3 regions of the Rossellomorea sp. RS05 genome follow, and region 1 is predicted to be linked to each of the others. Evidence: riboswitches for the same ligand, from Rfam matches in the RefSeq annotation. Region 1 holds a riboswitch; each other region holds the start of a gene.
The links. Region 1 has a riboswitch for cyclic di-GMP ahead of ABJ225_RS19805 (EAL domain-containing protein). Riboswitches for the same ligand answer to the same signal wherever they lie in the genome.
Positions count from the first base shown of each region.

Region 2: it holds a riboswitch for cyclic di-GMP, as region 1 does, so the genes downstream of both, ABJ225_RS13710 (hypothetical protein) here and ABJ225_RS19805 (EAL domain-containing protein) in region 1, are expected to answer to the same signal.
Region 3: it holds a riboswitch for cyclic di-GMP, as region 1 does, so the genes downstream of both, ABJ225_RS15540 (anti-repressor SinI family protein) here and ABJ225_RS19805 (EAL domain-containing protein) in region 1, are expected to answer to the same signal.

Region 1 covers NZ_JBDKWY010000010.1:78,442-84,755, forward strand. Annotated here, with positions in the region: gene ABJ225_RS19790 (FUSC family protein) at 1-1,860, shown strand, start outside; gene ABJ225_RS19795 (DUF4097 family beta strand repeat-containing protein) at 1,960-2,820, opposite strand; gene ABJ225_RS19800 (DNA-3-methyladenine glycosylase) at 2,987-3,577, shown strand; cyclic di-GMP riboswitch class II at 3,655-3,737, shown strand; gene ABJ225_RS19805 (EAL domain-containing protein) at 3,803-4,510, shown strand; gene ABJ225_RS19810 (ABC transporter permease subunit) at 4,636-6,314, shown strand, end outside.
Region 2 covers NZ_JBDKWY010000005.1:9,546-15,859, forward strand. Annotated here, with positions in the region: gene ftsE (cell division ATP-binding protein FtsE) at 1-130, shown strand, start outside; gene ftsX (permease-like cell division protein FtsX) at 120-1,004, shown strand; gene ABJ225_RS13700 (murein hydrolase activator EnvC family protein) at 1,044-2,414, shown strand; gene ABJ225_RS13705 (peptide MFS transporter) at 2,791-4,116, shown strand; cyclic di-GMP riboswitch class I at 4,258-4,344, shown strand; gene ABJ225_RS13710 (hypothetical protein) at 4,442-4,714, shown strand; gene rpsN (30S ribosomal protein S14) at 4,885-5,154, shown strand; gene ABJ225_RS13720 (type B 50S ribosomal protein L31) at 5,166-5,411, shown strand; gene ABJ225_RS13725 (hypothetical protein) at 5,433-5,786, shown strand; gene ABJ225_RS13730 (class I SAM-dependent methyltransferase) at 5,981-6,314, shown strand, end outside.
Region 3 covers NZ_JBDKWY010000006.1:97,477-103,790, reverse strand. Annotated here, with positions in the region: gene ABJ225_RS15565 (DEAD/DEAH box helicase) at 1-1,913, shown strand, start outside; gene ABJ225_RS15560 (hypothetical protein) at 2,098-2,262, opposite strand; gene ABJ225_RS15555 (single-stranded DNA-binding protein) at 2,281-2,643, opposite strand; gene ABJ225_RS15550 (YwpF-like family protein) at 2,905-3,345, shown strand; gene ABJ225_RS15545 (helix-turn-helix domain-containing protein) at 3,443-3,763, shown strand; gene ABJ225_RS15540 (anti-repressor SinI family protein) at 3,813-3,965, opposite strand; cyclic di-GMP riboswitch class I at 3,997-4,119, opposite strand; gene ABJ225_RS15535 (LPXTG cell wall anchor domain-containing protein) at 4,435-5,094, opposite strand; gene ABJ225_RS15530 (helix-turn-helix domain-containing protein) at 5,343-5,636, shown strand; gene ABJ225_RS15525 (class D sortase) at 5,627-6,196, shown strand; gene fabZ (3-hydroxyacyl-ACP dehydratase FabZ) at 6,245-6,314, opposite strand, start outside.

The DNA.
Region 1 (6,314 bases):
GCGGCAATGTTCAGTGCCTTCTATTTCACTCGCTACGCCATCAGATACTTCTCGATTGGGATGGCATCCTTTATGTCCATTTATTTTTCTTCTGTTCTTAAGCTAGATGTCTCTCAACTTGCCTGGTTCTACATCGGAATTGCAATAGGTGCAACAAGTGCTTATTTCTACCAGTTCCTATTGTTTAAAAGCTCTTCCCAAGTCTTGAAAAGAAGTCTGATTTCATTTCATATTCAATCGAATGTAACGTTTACGATTCTTCTTAAGGCGATGGAAGACCCAGCTAGCAATGAGAAAAGAAGGAAGAAACTGGATCGTAATGTGAGGAAATTGAACGAGTATGCGAGGACGCTTTCAGTTGATATGAACGAAGGAGATCTGAAGGACCTGTGGCCGGGAATGGAAGTGTCTGAGCTGCGTCTTTATGTATTTGATGCCGCCATGCTGATTCAGACCCTTTCGGATTCACTGAAGAAACTCAAGGAATTGAACGTATTTGAACAGGATGAGATACGAGAAGTCCTGATACGTGTCATCCGTTCTCTAAGAGATGCGGATGTACTCGCTGAAAACTACGAACCTAAAACGCTCGAAGAAACAGAAAAGGCCCTTCAGCAGTTACGATTGATGTTAATGAAAGTGATGACGGAAGAGAAAGACCCTCCTCGCTGGATTTACTTGCTTCGAAGGATCGAGTCGATTTCTAACCATGTCTTGCGGGCTGCCCTTTCCCTCCAGCAGGCATTGAAGGGTAAGAAAGAAAGTGTTCCTCGGGAAGAAATTGAATGCGAAAAAGAAGAGAAAAAAGATAAGCCAGAATTAAAGGGACTGAAATCATCTACGAGAAAGGGAATTCAAGCCTTGTTTGCCGGAGGTTTGGCTATTCTGGCAGGGGAATTGATTGCACCAGCACAGCCATACTGGGTTCTGTTGACCACGTTCATCGTCCAGATGGGGACCGAAACGGTTGGTAGGACGTACTTAAAGGCATTTCAGCGTTCAATCGGTACGGTGATTGGGGCCTTGCTTGGTTTTGGTCTAGCCAACCTCGTTTCGGGGGTAAGACCCCTGGAAGTAGTACTCCTCTTCATGGCACTCTTTTTTTCCTATTATTTATTTTCCGTTTCTTATACGATGATGAGTTTGTTTATTACCATGTTGATTGCCTTCATGTATGACATCCTACTTGGAGGGATTTCATTTGGACTTATGGGTGCAAGGGTACTTGATACGATTATAGGAGCCTTCATTGCCCTTCTTGTATCTGCGCTCATCTTCCCTAAGAAAACGAAGTCCAAGGTGACGGATACGTTTGATGATTTTTTTGATGAACTTAGTGAATATGTCGAATCGTATCTGGACTCATTCCTGAAAGAAAAGAAAAAGCCATTGACGGTCAGGGCATTCGATCTTGATCAAAAAGTCCAGACCATTAAGGATGAGGCGCAATCGATTCTCCAGCGACCTGGTGCAATGACAAAGACCGACCTTGGTCGTTGGCTCACGGTTGTCACAGCCATCAATTACTATGCGAAGCACCTTCTTGCTTCCTCACACCGAAGGAATGAGCCGTTTCCAGAAGAGCTGCAAAAGGGGATTGTAACCATTGGGGACAAACTGACACAAAATATTGAATCGGTCCGGTCCATGATGAAAGATCCATCTGTCCATCATGACCTGTGGAGTCTTGCCGATGAACGCAGAGATATTGAAACACAGGCTCCTGACCGATTGAAGTCCCATATTGATGTGATCCATCATGTGTATTATGTATGGAAGATAAACCAGTCCATAGTGGCTCTTGGGGAAGAGCTTGGTGGGAGCATCAGGGACAAAGACAAAGGCTCGGATATAGCATAAAAACCCTGAAATCCACCTTGAAAACAAACAAAAACAAAACCGAACGATTAGCCTATGCTGGTTAGCATGGGAAGTCGTTCGGTTATTTGCGTTGTTGCTCTATCTTATGATCATATCTCCACTTGTAAGATCAACGTTGATGGAGTGCTCACCCGTCCCTTTCGTTCCCTTGATGGAATCCTCCGTGGTCGTTTTATCCTGTAGTTTAATGGTGCTTAGGATATCTCCACTGCTTGCATTTCCGTTCAGTTTGAAGTTGGCATCCTTAGGAAGCTTCAGGTCAACATCTCCCGATCCGATGGTAAAGTCCACATCACCAGTCAGTTTCTTCATGGAAACGGACAGATCGCCAGATGAGACGGTTCCTTTGAGCGGCCCCTCATATCCGGTCAACAGGACATCTCCTGAATTTAAGACGAGGTTTCCTTTCTTCGTTTTAATATCTTTGGCAACAAAGTCGCCAGATGATCCCTTATAGGTAAAACTTTCTGTATCGAAGTTCCCGATTTTCATATCACCGGACCCCATCACCACCTTCATATCTTGAAGAGACATTGCATCATCAGGTGAAAAGATCAGGTCGCCAGATCCAAGGGCAATCTCTACGTTTTCCGAATAGCCCTGGGGTAGATACACGATAGTGTCGTACCCTTTAGAACCGAAACTGAAGGAGAAAAATTCCTTTGTTTTGACGGAAAGGTTGATTTCATCGCCTTTGTCCTCAAGCTTCATCTTACCTTTTCCATTGAACTCGACCCTGACTTCTTCAGCTTCTGACGTCACGACCTTCGTGTCACCACTTCCGATCGATAGATGGATAAGCTTGGTTTCATCGGTCACCTTGGCGCTGTCCGTGGTTGAACCGCTCTTGGCAAACAGGGTGGTCCGGTCATTGAGTATGAAGAAGACCGCACCGAGTGAAAGTAACGCGACTGCGATGGCAAACATATTTTTTTTCATAGTTCTTTCTCTCCTTGGTTTGTTTTTCCAATCTCTTTATAGTGTAAGGGGAGAGAGGGGTTTTCGCAATGAGCCCCCGGATCAATCTTTCATCGGCCTCTGGTCTTAGAAGGGGTTTGAAACGTGATGAAATGGGGGAGTATGCAGGATGGAAGGTGGGAAGAAGATGACGTATCCTATTGTGAAGAAAGGTTTTTTTGAACAACCGACCCTCAAGCTTGCCAGGTCCCTCCTTGGATGCCTTCTCGTGAAGGAAACGGATGAAGGGGTGACTTCTGGGTATATCGTGGAGACTGAAGCCTATATGGGAGCATTGGACCAGGCAGCCCACAGCTTCGGGAACCGGCGAACCAAGCGGACCGAGGTGATGTTTGGTGAACGGGGGAGCATATACACTTATGTGATGCATACCCACTGCCTAGTCAATGTTGTGAGTGGGGATGTGGGGGTTCCAGAAGCTATTCTTATTCGTGCCGTGGAGCCATTTGAAGGCAAGGATCTGATGAGAGAACGTCGCAAAGGTCAACCAGAAAAAAACTGGACGAGTGGCCCTGGAAAGCTGACTAAGGCAATGGGGATCACTATGGAGGATTACGGAGGTTCCTTTCGAAAGCCGCCCCTCATGATTTGCGAAGGTATGAGGCCTGACAGCATCAAAGAAGGCAGGAGAATCGGCATTGAGAACAGTGGTGAGGCGAGGGATTATCCGTGGAGGTTTTGGATAGAGGGAAATCCTTATGTGTCAAAAGCAAGATAGAAGTAATTTTTAGAAAATAGGGACAAATACCCCCAAATGAGCCATTGTTTATGGTATATTTTACTTATAAAACATACGTCTAGTGGGAAGGCGTTGAACCTGAATGTACGATGGGCGCTTGCATTCAGGGGAGCCAGTAGCGCAACCGACCGCATATGAAGTCTATTTCTATGTGGTTTTTTTGTACCTGCTTGTTCAAAATATACAGAGAGATAAGGGGTCCTAATGAATATTTTCAGTATTTTTCAAGATGACTTAATCTATCACGAATTCCAGCCCTTGTTTCGGCTGGGACATCATCAGTCTCTCTATGCGTATGAGGGGCTCCTCCGCAATACGTTCAATCAGAATCCAGAGCATGTGTTCCAAACGGCCATCAAAGCCAATATCCTGTATAAGCTCGACACCCTGTCCATCACAAAGGCGATGGAGAGCTTCGTGAATACCGGCCTCGACTGTAAGCTGTTCCTGAATATCTATATCACGACCATCCTTCATCCGAGTTTCCGTCACTACTTTGATCATCTGATGAAGACCCACCCTTCAATGGAAGGGAGGCTCGTCCTCGAGATCAATGAATCAAGTGCAGAGGAGCTATGGCAGAATCCCTTATTAAAACAGGCGTTGAAAGGGTTGAGGGAGTATGGGGTATGGTATGCCATCGATGATTTCGGGCAGGGTACCTCTTCCATCAAGAAGTCCATGGAATATGAGCCCGAAGTGATCAAGCTTGATCGCTATTTTGCCATGGATCTTGCTCAAGATCCCAAGAAGCAGCGATTCCTGTCTTTCTTCAGCCAGTTCTATTCCGAAGATACCCTAATTGTCCTCGAGGGGATCGAAAAGCAGGAAGACATGGAGGTTGCCCTTCATCTGGGGATTGCCATCGGACAGGGCTATCATTTGGGCAAGCCGGGAAAACTGCTGGCTTAATCAAAGTACTTATAGGTTTGGCAGGCATCATGCCTTCCCTGTTCTTTATTTACAGAAAATAAATTAAATTGAAAAATATTGAAGAGGAGAGTAGGATAAAGGGAAAAGAGAAAAAGGGGATCCATATGAACAAGTACGTTGTTGTACCGTTACGATTTATTCTGTATTACATACTGGGGATTCTTGGAATCCTTGGGGTGAGCGTCGCACCACAGGTTCTGAGTGAAAAAGGACTGTACAATTTCGTTGCTTTCATTGAAGAATTTCTCAAGTTCACCATCTATTTCGCCGACCCGGGAAACTGGGAATATAACTACAAGGGACAAGTCGACTCCCTTTTCAATGTCCTGTGGGAGCCTTATCTTTATTCCATGACCGTCATATTCGGGGCAATCGCCCTTGGGCTTTTACTAGCGCTGGTATTTGCCATGATCACTTTTTTCCTCCCGACTCCGCTTTCTTCCACGTTGAAGAAAATCCTGAACTTCATGGAGTCGGTGCCGGATCTGCTATTTGCTTTCCTCCTGCAGCTATTCATCGTTTTCTTCTTCAAGAAGTACGGCATCATGCTCATGGAATTCACGGAGTTTGACGGCGTGCAGATATACGCTGCGCCGATCTTCACCCTCGCCATCGTTCCGATGGTCTCCTTCTTCAGGATCCTCCTTCTCGTCATGGAAGAGGAAATGGTGAAAGATCACATTGAATTTGCCAGGAGCAAAGGGCTATCCAAAAGCCGCATCCTCTTCTCACATGTGATGAAGAATATTACACCAAGCTCCTTCTATCATGGGAAGCTCATCATCTGGGGGACCCTGTCGAGTTTATTCATCATCGAAACCCTATTTGATATGAGGGGAATCACCTTCTATATCACACAGGATTTCAGACCCGTCGTGATTGCGTATGCCCTGATCCTTCTTTTCACTCCGTTCTTTTTTATTTATCAAGGGGTGTACCTGTGGATGAACCGTGCTGCTGTGATTGATGATTCCCACTACCGGATCAAAAAGGACAAGATCAAGTTCTCAGAATGGAAGATTTGGGGTTTCATCGCCACTTCGTGGAGGGCTTGGAAAGTACATATGAAGAATCCGAAATTTGCTGGAGGATTCATCATCATCTTCGGAATGATTGTGTATAGTTTCTGCCATTCCTTCTTCAAGGATGAACCTGTCAGCAAGCTTTACTATGTAAAGGATGATGCAGGTACTCTGATAAGCGTCCCGCCTCATGCACCATCAGAGTTCATGGCGCTCGGATCCGACTACAATGGCTTCAGCATCTTGGACCAGCTAATCGTCGGAGCGAAGTACACGCTCATCTTCGCCCTTGTGGTGGCGCTACTGCGGGTTGTAGGTGGCTTCTATCTCGGGGTGGGCTATCACTTCTTCTTGAATGAACGCAGGAAGAACTGGGTGAATAGAATCGTGGATTCGATCCACTTCCTGCCGTTGAGCCTCATTGCGTATCTTCTATTAAGACCGGTGCTGTGGGGATTGACATTCGAAGGATTCCAGCACTCCCTGTTTGAACGGCTCGTCTTCGAGGCGATCGTCCTGACGATCTTGGTGCTGCCCCTGACGATGGTATTGATCGGCAATGAGCTTAAGCTGATCGGACAGCAGGACTTCGTCGTTTCGGCCAAGCTTCTTGGAGGGAGTAACCGCCATCTGCTCTGGACACATCTATTCCCGCACCTGGCTCCGAGGATGTTCATCCTGTTCGGGCAGCAGTTCATCCAAACGATGCTCATCCTGGTCCATATGGGGCTGTTCTATCTATTCCTTGGTGGCACCATCGT
Region 2 (6,314 bases), on a different contig from region 1:
TGGGACTACGGTCATCATGGCTACTCATAACCGGGAAATCGTAAATACAATCAAGCACCGTGTCATTGCCATCGAAAACGGCAGGATCGTGCGAGACGAACAGCGAGGTGACTACGGTTATGAAAGCTAGAACGTATGGCCGGCATTTCAGGGAAAGTTTCAAGAGTATCGGACGTAACGGCTGGATGACCTTTGCATCAGTCAGTGCAGTGACGGTGACGCTCTTATTGGTAGGAGTATTCGTCGTACTGATGCTCAATATGAACAAAGTCGCGACAGACATCGAGAAGGACGTAGAAGTACGGGTACTCCTCGATATCGGAACGACAAAAGAACAATCGCAGGAAATCAACGATAAGATTGAAAAACTCAACGGAGTGGAATCGATTGAGTATTCTTCGAAAGAAGATGAACTTAAGAATCTTGTGAAAGATATGGGAGATGACTTCCGACTCTTTGAACAGGATAATCCACTATCCGATGTCTATGTAGTAAAAGCGACCAACCCAGTCGAAACCGGTAAAATCGCAAAAGAGATCAGCACGTATGATCACGTCGATGAAGCCTTATACGGGGAAGCGAAAGTTGAGAAGTTATTTAATGTATTGGAAATGAGCAGGAACGTGGGGCTTGTCCTCATCATCGGTCTATTATTCACGGCGATGTTCCTTATCTCGAATACGATTAAAATCACGATTGTTGCCAGAAGAAGAGAAATCGAAATAATGAAACTGGTCGGTGCAACCAACTGGTTCGTACGCTGGCCATTCATACTGGAAGGGCTTTGGCTCGGAATCCTAGGTTCTATTATCCCGATTGCTCTTGTTACAACAGGCTATTACTACGCATATGAGTTTATTAAACCAAAACTACAAGGTCACTTTATTCAGGTATTAGATTTTACCCCGTTCATCTACCAGGTAAACGGATTGATCCTATTGATGGGTTGTCTCATCGGGGCATGGGGAAGCTTCATGTCCGTCCGTAAATTCTTGAGAGTGTAAAATTTGATAGGTTGATAGAAGCTGAAAGGAGCATGCCGCTTGAACAGGAAGTATTTCGTCTCATTATCCATCGCAGCAGTATTGACAATCGGAGGTCTTGGCACCTCTGCAAGCGCCCACTCTTCAGTGGACGATCTGAAGAAGCAGCAGGATGACGTTTCTTCAAAGAAAGAGGAAGTCAACGGTAAAATCGATTCTAAGAAGTCTGAGATCAATGAAACCGTCAGCAAACAAAAAGATATCCAAGGACAGATCGATGTACTTGGTAAACAACTGAACGATACAGAATCAAAGATCAAAGACAAAGAAAAAGAAATCGATGATACGACCGCTGAAATCAATAAGCTTAAAGAAGAGATCGAGGTATTGAAACAGAAGATCGAAGAGCGTAATGAACTTCTGAAAGAGCGTGCGCGTGCCATCCAGGAAAAAGGCGGCTCAGCCAACTATGTAGACGTCCTACTTGGAGCTGACAGCTTCGGAGACTTCGTCAACCGTGTAACAGCAGTCAACACGATCGTTAGTGCGGACAAAAAGATCATGGACGAGCAAAAGCGTGATCAAGAAGAACTTGAAAAGAAACAGAAACAGGTAGAAGAGAAGCTTGCGTCCCTTGAAAAGGATAAAGCGAGCCTTCAAACCTTGAAAAAAGAATTGGACAGTCAAAAAGCGGAAAAAGCCGAATTGTTCAAGCAGCTTGAAAAACAACAGAAATCATTGGAAGTTGAAAAAGCTGACCTTCAACAAGAATCAGATGAGCTTTCCAAACGTGAAAAGAGCATCGAAGGTGAAATCCAGGCTGAACAAGAACGTCTTGCAGAACTTGCTCGTAAGCAAGAAGAAGAGCGTAAGCGTCAGGAAGCAGAAGCAGCCAAGAAGCGTGCAGCAGAGCAGGCAGCAGCTCAGGCAAGTGCAAGCAGCAGCTCATCATCATCTGCATCAGCTTCTTCTGCGCCACAGGCTAAATCAGCACCAGCCGCACCGGCACCAGCAGTTAGCTCAGGCGCTTGGACTCGTCCGGCATCTGGAGCCATCACAACGAACTTTGGTACAGATATCCTGAACGGCAAGCCTCGTATGCACTGGGGTACTGATATTGCAGCACGCGGAAGTGTTCCGATCGTTGCAGCAGCTGATGGTATCGTCATCCGCAGCGAGTATAGCTCAAGCTACGGTAATGTTGTATACATGACTCACTCGATCAATGGTAAAACCTTCACGACTGTATATGCTCATATGTCTTCCGCACTTGTGGGTAATGGTCAATCAGTCAAAAAAGGCCAGCAGATCGGATACATGGGTGACACAGGTTACTCATTCGGTCAGCATCTGCACTTCGAGCTTCACGCAGGACCTTGGAACGCAGCGAAATCCAATGCGGTCAATCCGCGTCAATACATCAACTTCTAATTCCCAGGCATCCCTTCCAATCGGAGGGGATGTTTTTTTTGTGCCGTTTTTTCCGATGTCTTTCAGAAATCCTTACTCATATGTACGCACAAGCCCCACGAAAGTTTCATTCTTTCCTTAATTCACATTCAATCATTTCACCTTTACGTAAGGATGATTTCGTAAGAGATTCCAAATAATAGAACACCTACTTAATTATTATAAATTTAATATTATGAATTCATAATATATGTTTGACAATTATTATAAACATTCATTAGAATGAATAAATACCCCCTCACAGCTAGGTTATTTCTTTCTATTTCAACAGTTTTATCCGCTTCTGCCCATGTCGGCAGAGTATGTGTTTTACAGTTTCAAAGGAGGATTCATCATCGTGGAAGCAAACATACATCAAGAGCAGTCATCTGAGTTCAGAAAGAAGCATCCTCCTGGGCTTTATCTTCTATTTGCAACAGAAGCTTGGGAGCGATTCAGTTATTATGGGATGAGGGCCATCCTTGTCCTTTATTTGACCGCCACGGCCATCAACGGTGGACTGGGAGCCGATAAGACGACGGCAATAAGTTTATACGGTACGTTCACCTCGGCGGTTTATCTCACCCCGATCATCGGAGGCTATCTGACAGACCGATTCCTGCCTAGACGGACGGCCATCACGATCGGTGGGGTCCTCATGGCACTCGGGAACTTCTCGATCTTCCTTCATCAAAGCATGGGTGCCCTATACTTGGGTCTCGCCCTGTTGATCATCGGGAACGGATTCTTCAAACCGAATATCTCGACGATCGTCGGCGAACTCTATCATATCAATGACCCGAAACGGGACGGTGCGTTCACCATCTTCTATATGGGTGTGAACCTGGGTGCGTTCGTCGCTCCCCTTGTCGTCGGTCTCATGGACTATAGATACGGCTTCCTGACAGCCGCGATCGGTATGGTTGTCGGCCAGGTGCTATTCAATACCCTTGGGAACAAATACCTTGGTGATATCGGTAAAGAGTCAGCCAAGAAGGTGCAGGAGCACACCGAGACTGCCAGCAAGGCACCCCTGACGAAACAGGAAGTGCGCAGGACGATTGCCATTGTCATTCTTGCCGTGATCACCATCGCGTTCTGGACAGCATTTGAACAGGCTGGAAGCTCGCTTACACTGTTCACAGAAGAAAACATCGATCGTCATCTCGGCGATTTCATCATCCCGACGGAATGGTTCCAGTCGTTGAACTCCCTGTTCATCATGCTGCTGGCACCGATCATGTCCATGCTCTGGTTCAAACTTTCCCAGACGAAAAATGGTGATTTCAAGACGCCTACCAAGATGGGTATGGGTCTGATCACCGTGGGTCTTGGATTCTTTATCTTGATCCCGGCCTCAGTCATGGTCGGTGATGATTCACAGGTAAGGGTGAACATGCTGTTCATGGTCTTCACCTACTTCCTTCATACGTTGGCGGAACTGATGATTTCACCTGTCGGCCTATCCATGGTCAGCAGGCTGTCCCCGCTTAAATTGACATCCGTGCTCATGGGCGTTTGGCTTGCCAGTTCAGCCGTAGCCAATAAGCTTGCAAGTGTCCTTGCAACGTACACTCAATCTCTTGGATACTTCGATATTTTCGGTTTGATCGGGATCGTCACGATTGTCCTTGGGATCATCGTCCTGTTCGTATCAAAACCGATTGCGAAATTGATGGAGTAGTTGCTTGTACCTGCATAAGAGTGGTGACAGAGTGAAAAAATGTCTATTTTAGAACATATATGAACTCTCTGTTTTCAAGCATTACGTTTTCTAGTATAATTGTTGTAATACCTAGTAATAGGAAAGCCAGCCAGCGAATTTCTTCGATAAAGGCAAACCGGTTGAAAGGCCGGGACGCAAAGCCACGGGTCTAAGGTTTGGAAAAACTAAGATCGCCGGGTTACCGAAAAGGAATGACCATTAAATGCCAAGCATTTAATCCTGCCATTCTTTTTTGGCAGGCTTTTTTTATGGTACATACGATTTTCATTTGCGAGGTGAAAACATGGAAACGCTCAAGGCACATGAAGCTAGAAGGCTACTGAAGAGCTTCTGCAGAAGAAGCCGCACCACCCTCAAGCAAACCTATCTTGGTAACTACTCAGCAGAACAGGTCAGCGACATCCTTGTCCAAACGCTCGAATTGAAAGAAGTCAAACGGATTGTGCAGGATATCCGCCTCATCGACCAGCGGGGAGGAAACTCGACCTCTTACTTGATCCTGATTCTGGATGCCCTGAAGGAATACTTGGAAAATGAAGATTCGCTGGTTCATTGATAACTGATGGACCTGTGCAGACGGACCCGTTCTCTTAGTGGAAGGGGTCTTTTTTACGTGCGAAACAGGGTGGTTGCATTTCATGAGGTGATATGGTTTAATATACTCATACGTTTTAAAACGTAATGATTACGATTTGTTAATTTGATATTAGAAATAGAGGTGAAAACATGGCCAAAAAATCAAAAGTGGTCAAAGAAAAGAAGCGCCGTGAAATCGTGGCGAAATACGCGGAACTCCGCAGGGAGCTGAAAGAAAAGGGAGATTACGAGGCCCTTGCCAAGCTTCCGAGGGATTCTTCCCCAACGAGGCTCAAAAGCCGCTGTGAAGTGACGGGCAGACCGCGGGCGTATATGAGGAAATTCAAAATGTCACGGATCGCCTTCAGGGAATATGCCCATAAAGGTCAGATCCCAGGCGTCAAAAAATCAAGCTGGTAGGAGGAAAAGACATGAAAACAAACATACATCCAGAATATCGAGAGGTCCTGTTCATGGATACAAACAGCGGATTCACCTTCCTGACAGGCTCAACAAAACAGTCGAATGAAACGATGGAGTGGGAAGACGGGAAGACCTATCCACTCTTGAAGGTCGAGATCAGCTCGGACAGTCACCCATTCTATACGGGCCGTGAAAAATTCACCGACAGGGATGGACGCGCAGAACGATTCATGAAAAAATACAATATGAAGTAAGGACGATCGGGAGTGGTTGGGATGAATGAGCACTTAATGGAAATCATCGGCAGGGAAATCGTGGCGTCACTGCCGGCACCGGAAAGAAGCATGTATGAGTTCGTCACGGCTCTTGAAGATGAATATGCGAGTATGTCTGCCACATCAGAAGAGTTCATGCAGCTCCTGGTCAAACATGCCCCTCACAGGCAGGCAGCAGCCCATTTCAGCTTGTCATTCGGTGAATTCATCCAAACAATGAGAAAGATCGAAGAAACGATCAATGCCGAGATGGACCTGCGCCTCAGCCGCATGACTTGGATCGACTGCACCGACCGATTCAGACAGGGTGATACCCAGTACTTTTATTTCTCCATGGAACCGGAGGAGCAGTAGCCTTCCCATGCTCTATAAATCGGAATGATTACGTATAAAGCCCCATTCATCTCACCCGACCTGACAAATGTTCACAAAAAGATCCCGCTCATGGGATCTTTTTGCGTTGATCCGGGTTGATTTTTCTCCTCCATCTGTAATAATTCATATGAGGGGCAAGCTAGGGATATCTTCACTCTAAAGGAGGAGTCCCCATGGCTGCCGAAACAAATACAATCACATCTGAAGAGCTGCTGGATCTACTTGAGTTGAATGAAAGGGATCATGTGGCCGACCTCGGCTGCGGTACAGGCTTTCTGACGATTCCGATTGCGCGTATCGTGAGTACCGATGTGCATGCCATCGACCTCGACCGGGGTGCCCTGGAAGAGCTGAAGCGGCGCGCGGAGGAACTGCAGGTAGAAAACATCCTTTATGAACATATGTCATTTGAATATTTCCGTTTTTCACAGAACACGCTTCATAAGGTCATTACGAGATTTGTGCTCCATGAGTTGCCGAATCTTGTCAAAGTGATCCAGGATCTCA
Region 3 (6,314 bases), on a different contig from region 1:
TGAATATCGAGATCCTCCTTCCGTCGTGGTGGGAAGCGATGAAGGATGCACAGGTACTCGTGAAAGCAAAATTGAAGAATACTGATACGACCTATCGTCCGTCCTTCGTGGGACTGAATGCCATGCTCGACTTCGACTGGCGTCTGTCCATGAACGGGGTCAATCTGTCTGAAGAGGATTTCAACCAGCTCGTGGAAGACCAGCGCCGCCTCGTCAAGATCCGCGGACAGTGGATGAAGCTCGATCCCGCCATGATCAGGCGCATCCAGCAGATGATGACCAAAGCAAAGGAAGAAGGAATCTCGATTCAGGATATGCTCGAGCAGGAGCTTGTCCCTGATGACGGGGAAGGCGGCATGACCGAAGAAGGGGAAGATGAAGACGGGACAAAGTATGCCCGCATCCAGCTTGAACTGAACCGTTCCATGAAGAAGATGATCCATCAGCTGACGAACGTATCCACCATCCCGATCACGCCTACGCCCGATGACTTCATCGGTGAGCTCCGGCCTTACCAGGAGCTCGGGATGAGCTGGATGCTATTTCTGAGGAAGTTCGGGTTCGGTGCCTGTCTTGCCGACGATATGGGACTCGGAAAGACCGTACAGCTCATCACCTATCTCCTTCATGTGAAGGAGCATGAAAAGGCAGATTCCCCTGCCTTGATCATTGCCCCAACATCGGTCCTTGGGAACTGGCAGCGAGAACTGGAGAAATTCGCCCCATCCTTGAATGTACGACTCCATTACGGGCAAGTCCGGGCAAAAGGCGAAGAGTTTCAAAAGACCATCGAAGGAGTTGATGTGCTCCTCACCTCGTACGGATTGTCCCATCTGGATTTCGAGGAGCTGTCAGAGGTGACTTGGAGCTCCATCTCACTGGATGAAGCCCAGAACATCAAGAACTCCAACACGAAACAATCCCGTGCCATCCGGAAGCTTAAAGGGAATCATCATATCGCCCTGACCGGCACGCCGATGGAGAACCGCCTGTCGGAGCTGTGGGCGATCTTCGACTTCCTCAATCAGGGGTATCTTGGTGGATTCACCTATTATCAGAAGCACTATATTGCCCCGATTGAAAAGGATGAAGACGAAGAAAGGGTCAAAGCCCTCCAAGCCAAGATCAAACCATTCCTCCTGAGACGGACGAAGAAGGATCCAGAGGTCGAGCTCAATCTCCCTGAAAAACTCGAGCAGAAGGAATACTGCGCCCTCACGGCTGAACAGGCGGCCCTATATGAGCAGCTCGTTAAGGATACCCTGGCCAAAGTCGAAACCCTGAGCGGCTTCGAGCGCAAAGGATTGATCCTGCAGATGCTCAATCAACTCAAACAATTGTGCAACCACCCTGCCCTCTATCTGAAGGAGCCGGATCCCAAGTCGATCCTGAGCCGTTCGGAGAAGATGCAGAAGTTGAGGAGCATCGTGGAAACGGCACTCGATTCAGGAGAAGCATGCCTTATCTTCACCCAGTATCTCTCCATGGGGGAAATGATTCAGGACATGATGAAAGAAGAATTTAATGTCGACGCGCCTTTCCTTAATGGCAGCATGGCGAAAGCCAAACGGGACGAACTCGTCGATCGCTTCCAGAACGGGGAATTTCCCGTCTTCCTTCTCTCGTTGAAAGCAGGAGGCACCGGGTTGAACCTGACCGCCGCCAACCATGTGGTCCATTATGACCGCTGGTGGAACCCGGCAGTCGAGAATCAGGCGACAGACAGGGCTTACCGGATCGGGCAAAAACGATTCGTCCACGTCCACAAACTCGTCGCTTCCGGAACCCTCGAAGAAAAGATCGATGCCATGCTTACGAAAAAGCAAGCGCTCAACGATGAAATCATCCGCAGCGACCAGTGGGTCACGGAGCTATCCGACCAGGATCTCCAATCCCTGCTCGTATTGGAATAACATCAGGCCATCTGGAAACACCGGATGGCCAGTTTTGCGCATAAAAAATCCGGTCTTCGTGGAAGACCGGTCAATAGTAGGAGAAATTGAGGGGTTCATTGATTCTATATAAGAAGCTTTACAGAGGTTGGTGGTGCGAGGTTCAAGCGTATAGGTTGGTGGTACGTAAAAGTCTTAGGGATTCTTAGGATGAGGGGATCAAGGAAGGGCCTGCATATTCATAACCCTGTTCAAGGGCGGTAATTCGTTGGGATAGATAAAAGTTCTCTACATTGGTGCGGGCCACTTTCTTGATGAGGTCTTCGTTCAATTGCTCCAAGCGATCGATTCGTGTTTCCAGCTCTTTCATACCTTCTTCTCCTCTTCATCAAAATGGGATCTCGATCGCTTCCTTCCTCGTTTCTTCGGGAGGCTTGCTGTCGAGGAAACGGACGTTCTCGGCTACCACTTCCGTCACATACGTACGCTTTCCCGTTTCATTTTCGTAGGATCTCGTCTGGATCCTTCCAGTCACTCCGATGACGGACCCCTTCCGGCAGTATTTTTCCGTGTTATCCGCCGCCCTGTTCCACAGCGTGCAGAGGACAAAATCCGTATCGATCTGCCCCTGCTGATTCTTGAATTGCCGGTTCACGGCCACAGTCACATTGAGGACCGATTTTCCTTCAAGGGTTTTCCTGGACTCGGGGTCCTTCGTCAGCCTGCCAACAAGCGTCACTTGATTGATCACTTTTTTTAACTCCTTTCTTCTGAAATTGTTATCATCATAGCCCCTCCCTGCACACTTGTAAAATCGTCAATTCATCAAATTCATAGGGGCATGAAAGAGAATAACAGGAGTTTCTCCTAGGGAAACTTCCTTTTTACCGGTGAAATCCACCTTAAAAATGCAAAATTCACCTCTAGCGTGATTTTTCTCGTTGGCGAATTGAGCTAGGGGTGTGCCTCTTCATATGATATAATTTTTAAAAACCCTTAAGGAGGTTCGGTGATGAAAACATTCAAGGTGGTTTCACTGCAGGTAGTTCAAAACGACGAACTCGTGGATGTTGATATCGTGGATGGACTGATCATCAATAAAGAAGATGGCAAGAAGACATGGCTCGTAGAAACCCTCCTGACCAATGATCATATTGAATTCTTCCAAAAGGCCCAACAAAAAAGCAAGGACCTTGAGATCCAGGTGGTGATCTCCCACAAAGGGAACGATCCTGCCGCCTTCATGACGTCGATCCGATGCATCAAAGAGCTCGGTGCAAATATCAGCATCATGTTTGAAGGAAAGCTGAAAAAGCAGAAGAATGAATACGCCGAACTCCTGTTGGACGACTTGATTCAAAAAGGGATGTCTGGGGAAGAACTGTTGCAGGCATTCAGAGATAAAATGGTGGAAAAACCGAGGATTCCTGCCAGCTCAAAGGCCGGTACTTGATAAACATACACAATTATGTAAAAACAAATAGAGCCTTTCTCTGTATTTTGCTATACTAATAACAACGAGAACGAAAATCCTCAGGCAGGTGAGCTCATTGATCGGAGAACGAGTAAAGAAATACCGTACGGAAAAAAAGATGTCCATGACGGAGCTGGCTGACCGGGCAGGCGTCGCCAAGTCCTATCTAAGCTCCATTGAGCGAAACCTTCAACAGAATCCGTCCGTTCAATTCCTTGAAAAAGTATCGGCAGCACTAGGAATTTCCATGGATGCCCTTCTCCATGATGCTCCGGAAGAAACACCACTGGACTATGAATGGATGAAAATCACCGAAGAAGCCATGGATTCCGGTATCACCAAAGATCAATTTCGGGAATTCATCGAATTCAATAAATGGAAGCTTGGACAAAAATAAAGTCTTGAGAATCATCTATTCTCAAGACTTTTTCCATCGGAAGGACTCTTCAGAGGACTGATCCGATGCTCTCATACTTTTTATGCGAACGCTCTGTTTGTGGTTCTTCAAGAAATTCCTTGACCTCCCTCAGCGTTATCCCGGCTGTTTTTGCCTCTTTCATCAACTCTACCCATTCTTGATCCAATTCACGATTGCCCATTTAATCTCCTCCCAAAATACATGACTGTATTTCAGGCAATCCAGCCATCCTAGTGTTCGATACGCTCCTGCTGACGGGAATCATTGCGCATATGTCCAACCTTAGACCTGTGACTTTGCGTCCCTGCCTTTCAGCAGGTTTGCCTTTATCTGATTACCTGACTGTGGATTTAATTCCATTATAATCCTCATCTGCGGAAGAAGATGTTGGATTTTGTCGGCTCAGTAAAAATTCTTTACCCTAAATTCCATCATAATAACCAATTATTACACACTATTCAGAAAATTCTTGATTCTATTGTTTTTCCTTGTCGAATCAGCGGTCTGAGAAATCTCCCTGAAACTTACAGGAGGTTTGACCGGAAGTGCCGTGAGGTCATATCCGCACGCTGGACAGATCCACTCCCCGCTCTCGGCACTGCTGAAAGATGGACGCATACATCGGCTGCAATCTTTTTTGAACATTCCCTTCACCCCGCACTTTCAGATTTTCGTTTCATCAGGACGTTACATGCTAGGACGATGATCCCCGTCGTCATAAGGAGGCCGCCGATCAACAGCCAGCGATAAAGATCCGTTCCCGTGTTCGGCAGGAAACCTGTCGGTGAGGGGCCGCCTCCCGCAGGGATCACCTGCCCACCGTTCGTCCCCTCAACATCCTTCACTCCCTTGTCAGGAGCGAATAAGGAGGAGGCCTGAACCTGGATCTCGAATCGTGCCACGGTTCCCTGGAACTCGTTGCCAAGCTCATAGGGCATTTTAACGATGAGGAGCAGTTCATCTCCTGAGCCCTTCGCAAGCTCCCTTGCTTTGAAGGAAGATGCATCCTTCAATTTCCCATCGAACAGGATGGTGTTGCCATGAAGCAGCGTCATATCCAATTCGTTGTATAGAATATCCGTCTCCGATAGATTTCTCACAGTAAGAGTGTAAGCAAGGTCTTCATCGCCTTCGTTATGGACGGTAAGCGAACGTTCGACCCAATCTCCGGGTTTGGCATTCTTGATATCGAACAGATAGGGTCCGTTAGGCTCAATCGTCATCCCTGGACCTTCCCCATGAGCCGTCGAGAGAGAAAAGAAACCGAACAGGAGGGGAAAAAGAATATAAGAGAGCATCCGATGCTTCATCATGTTCATTCCTTTATATCTCAAATGTAATCTCTATCAAACATATTGTTCGTTTTAATGAACACCTATCTTTAGTATACGGTTTAAAGGAAACCTCTCAAAACATCATATGAAGCGATTTAGGATATATATTCCATCCGTTTCTCCCTTATCCTCATTCCGCCTCTCGTTTTCTGAATGTTTTGTACTTTATAAAAGAAATTCTGTTCATTATAATGAAATCACTCAATCAAAAAGGAGAGCGACCTATGCTAGGAAGCAGATTAAAGGAAATTCGTGAGAAGAAAAACATAACCATCAACGAACTATCCCAGCGATCATCGGTTTCCAAATCATATATCAGTTCAATCGAGAGGGGCTTGCAGCAAAACCCTTCCTTGGAAATCATCCAGAAGCTGAGCAGTGCCCTCGACGTTTCGTTGGATGCAGTACTTTTGGAAGGAGATGAGGAGCTCGCAGAGTGGATCGCCCCGCTCAAGCAGGCGATTGAAGGCGGACTTACAAAGAAGGATTTCCTTGGGTTTCTCAAAGGATGGCGATGAATAAATGGATCTCAGTCATTGGGATTTTACTGATTTGTACAGGCCTTGTGTATGTGGGTGCCTCCCTCTTCGGCATTCAGGAGCAGAAGCACGCTCGTGATGAATCAATGGCTTCCGCCCAAAAGGCCATCAGTGCGGGTGCCGGGACTCCCTCAGAGGATCGGGAGAACGGGGAAGCTATCGGGATTCTGCGCATCCCGGCTCTTGACAGGGAGGTACCCATCGTGACCGGGGCTGATGAGGATGATTTGGAGAAGGGGGTCGGTCATGTGCCCTCTACTGCACTTCCAGGCGAAGGAGAACGGATTTTCCTTGCAGGCCACCGTGATACAGTATTCACACGGATGGGTGAACTGAAGCCGGGAGATGTACTGGAGATCCGCCTAGCTGAAGGGACGTTCACCTATCGGATCACAGACAGTGTGATCGTGGATCAGGACGATCTGTCAGTGATGGAGCCAGCGGGGGAAGAGATGCTGACATTATCAACCTGTTATCCCTTCGAGTACCTCTCCAGTACCGATCAGCGCTACATCATCCATGCGCGCCCCGTCCATTGATCCCTTCCCATGAAAAAAGCCGATCCATATGCGGATCGGCTTTTTGCTTTATTCGCTTTTTTCTCCAAGGGCAAACATCATCTCAAGTTCGCAGGCTACTTCCCCGTCAACGGTGGCA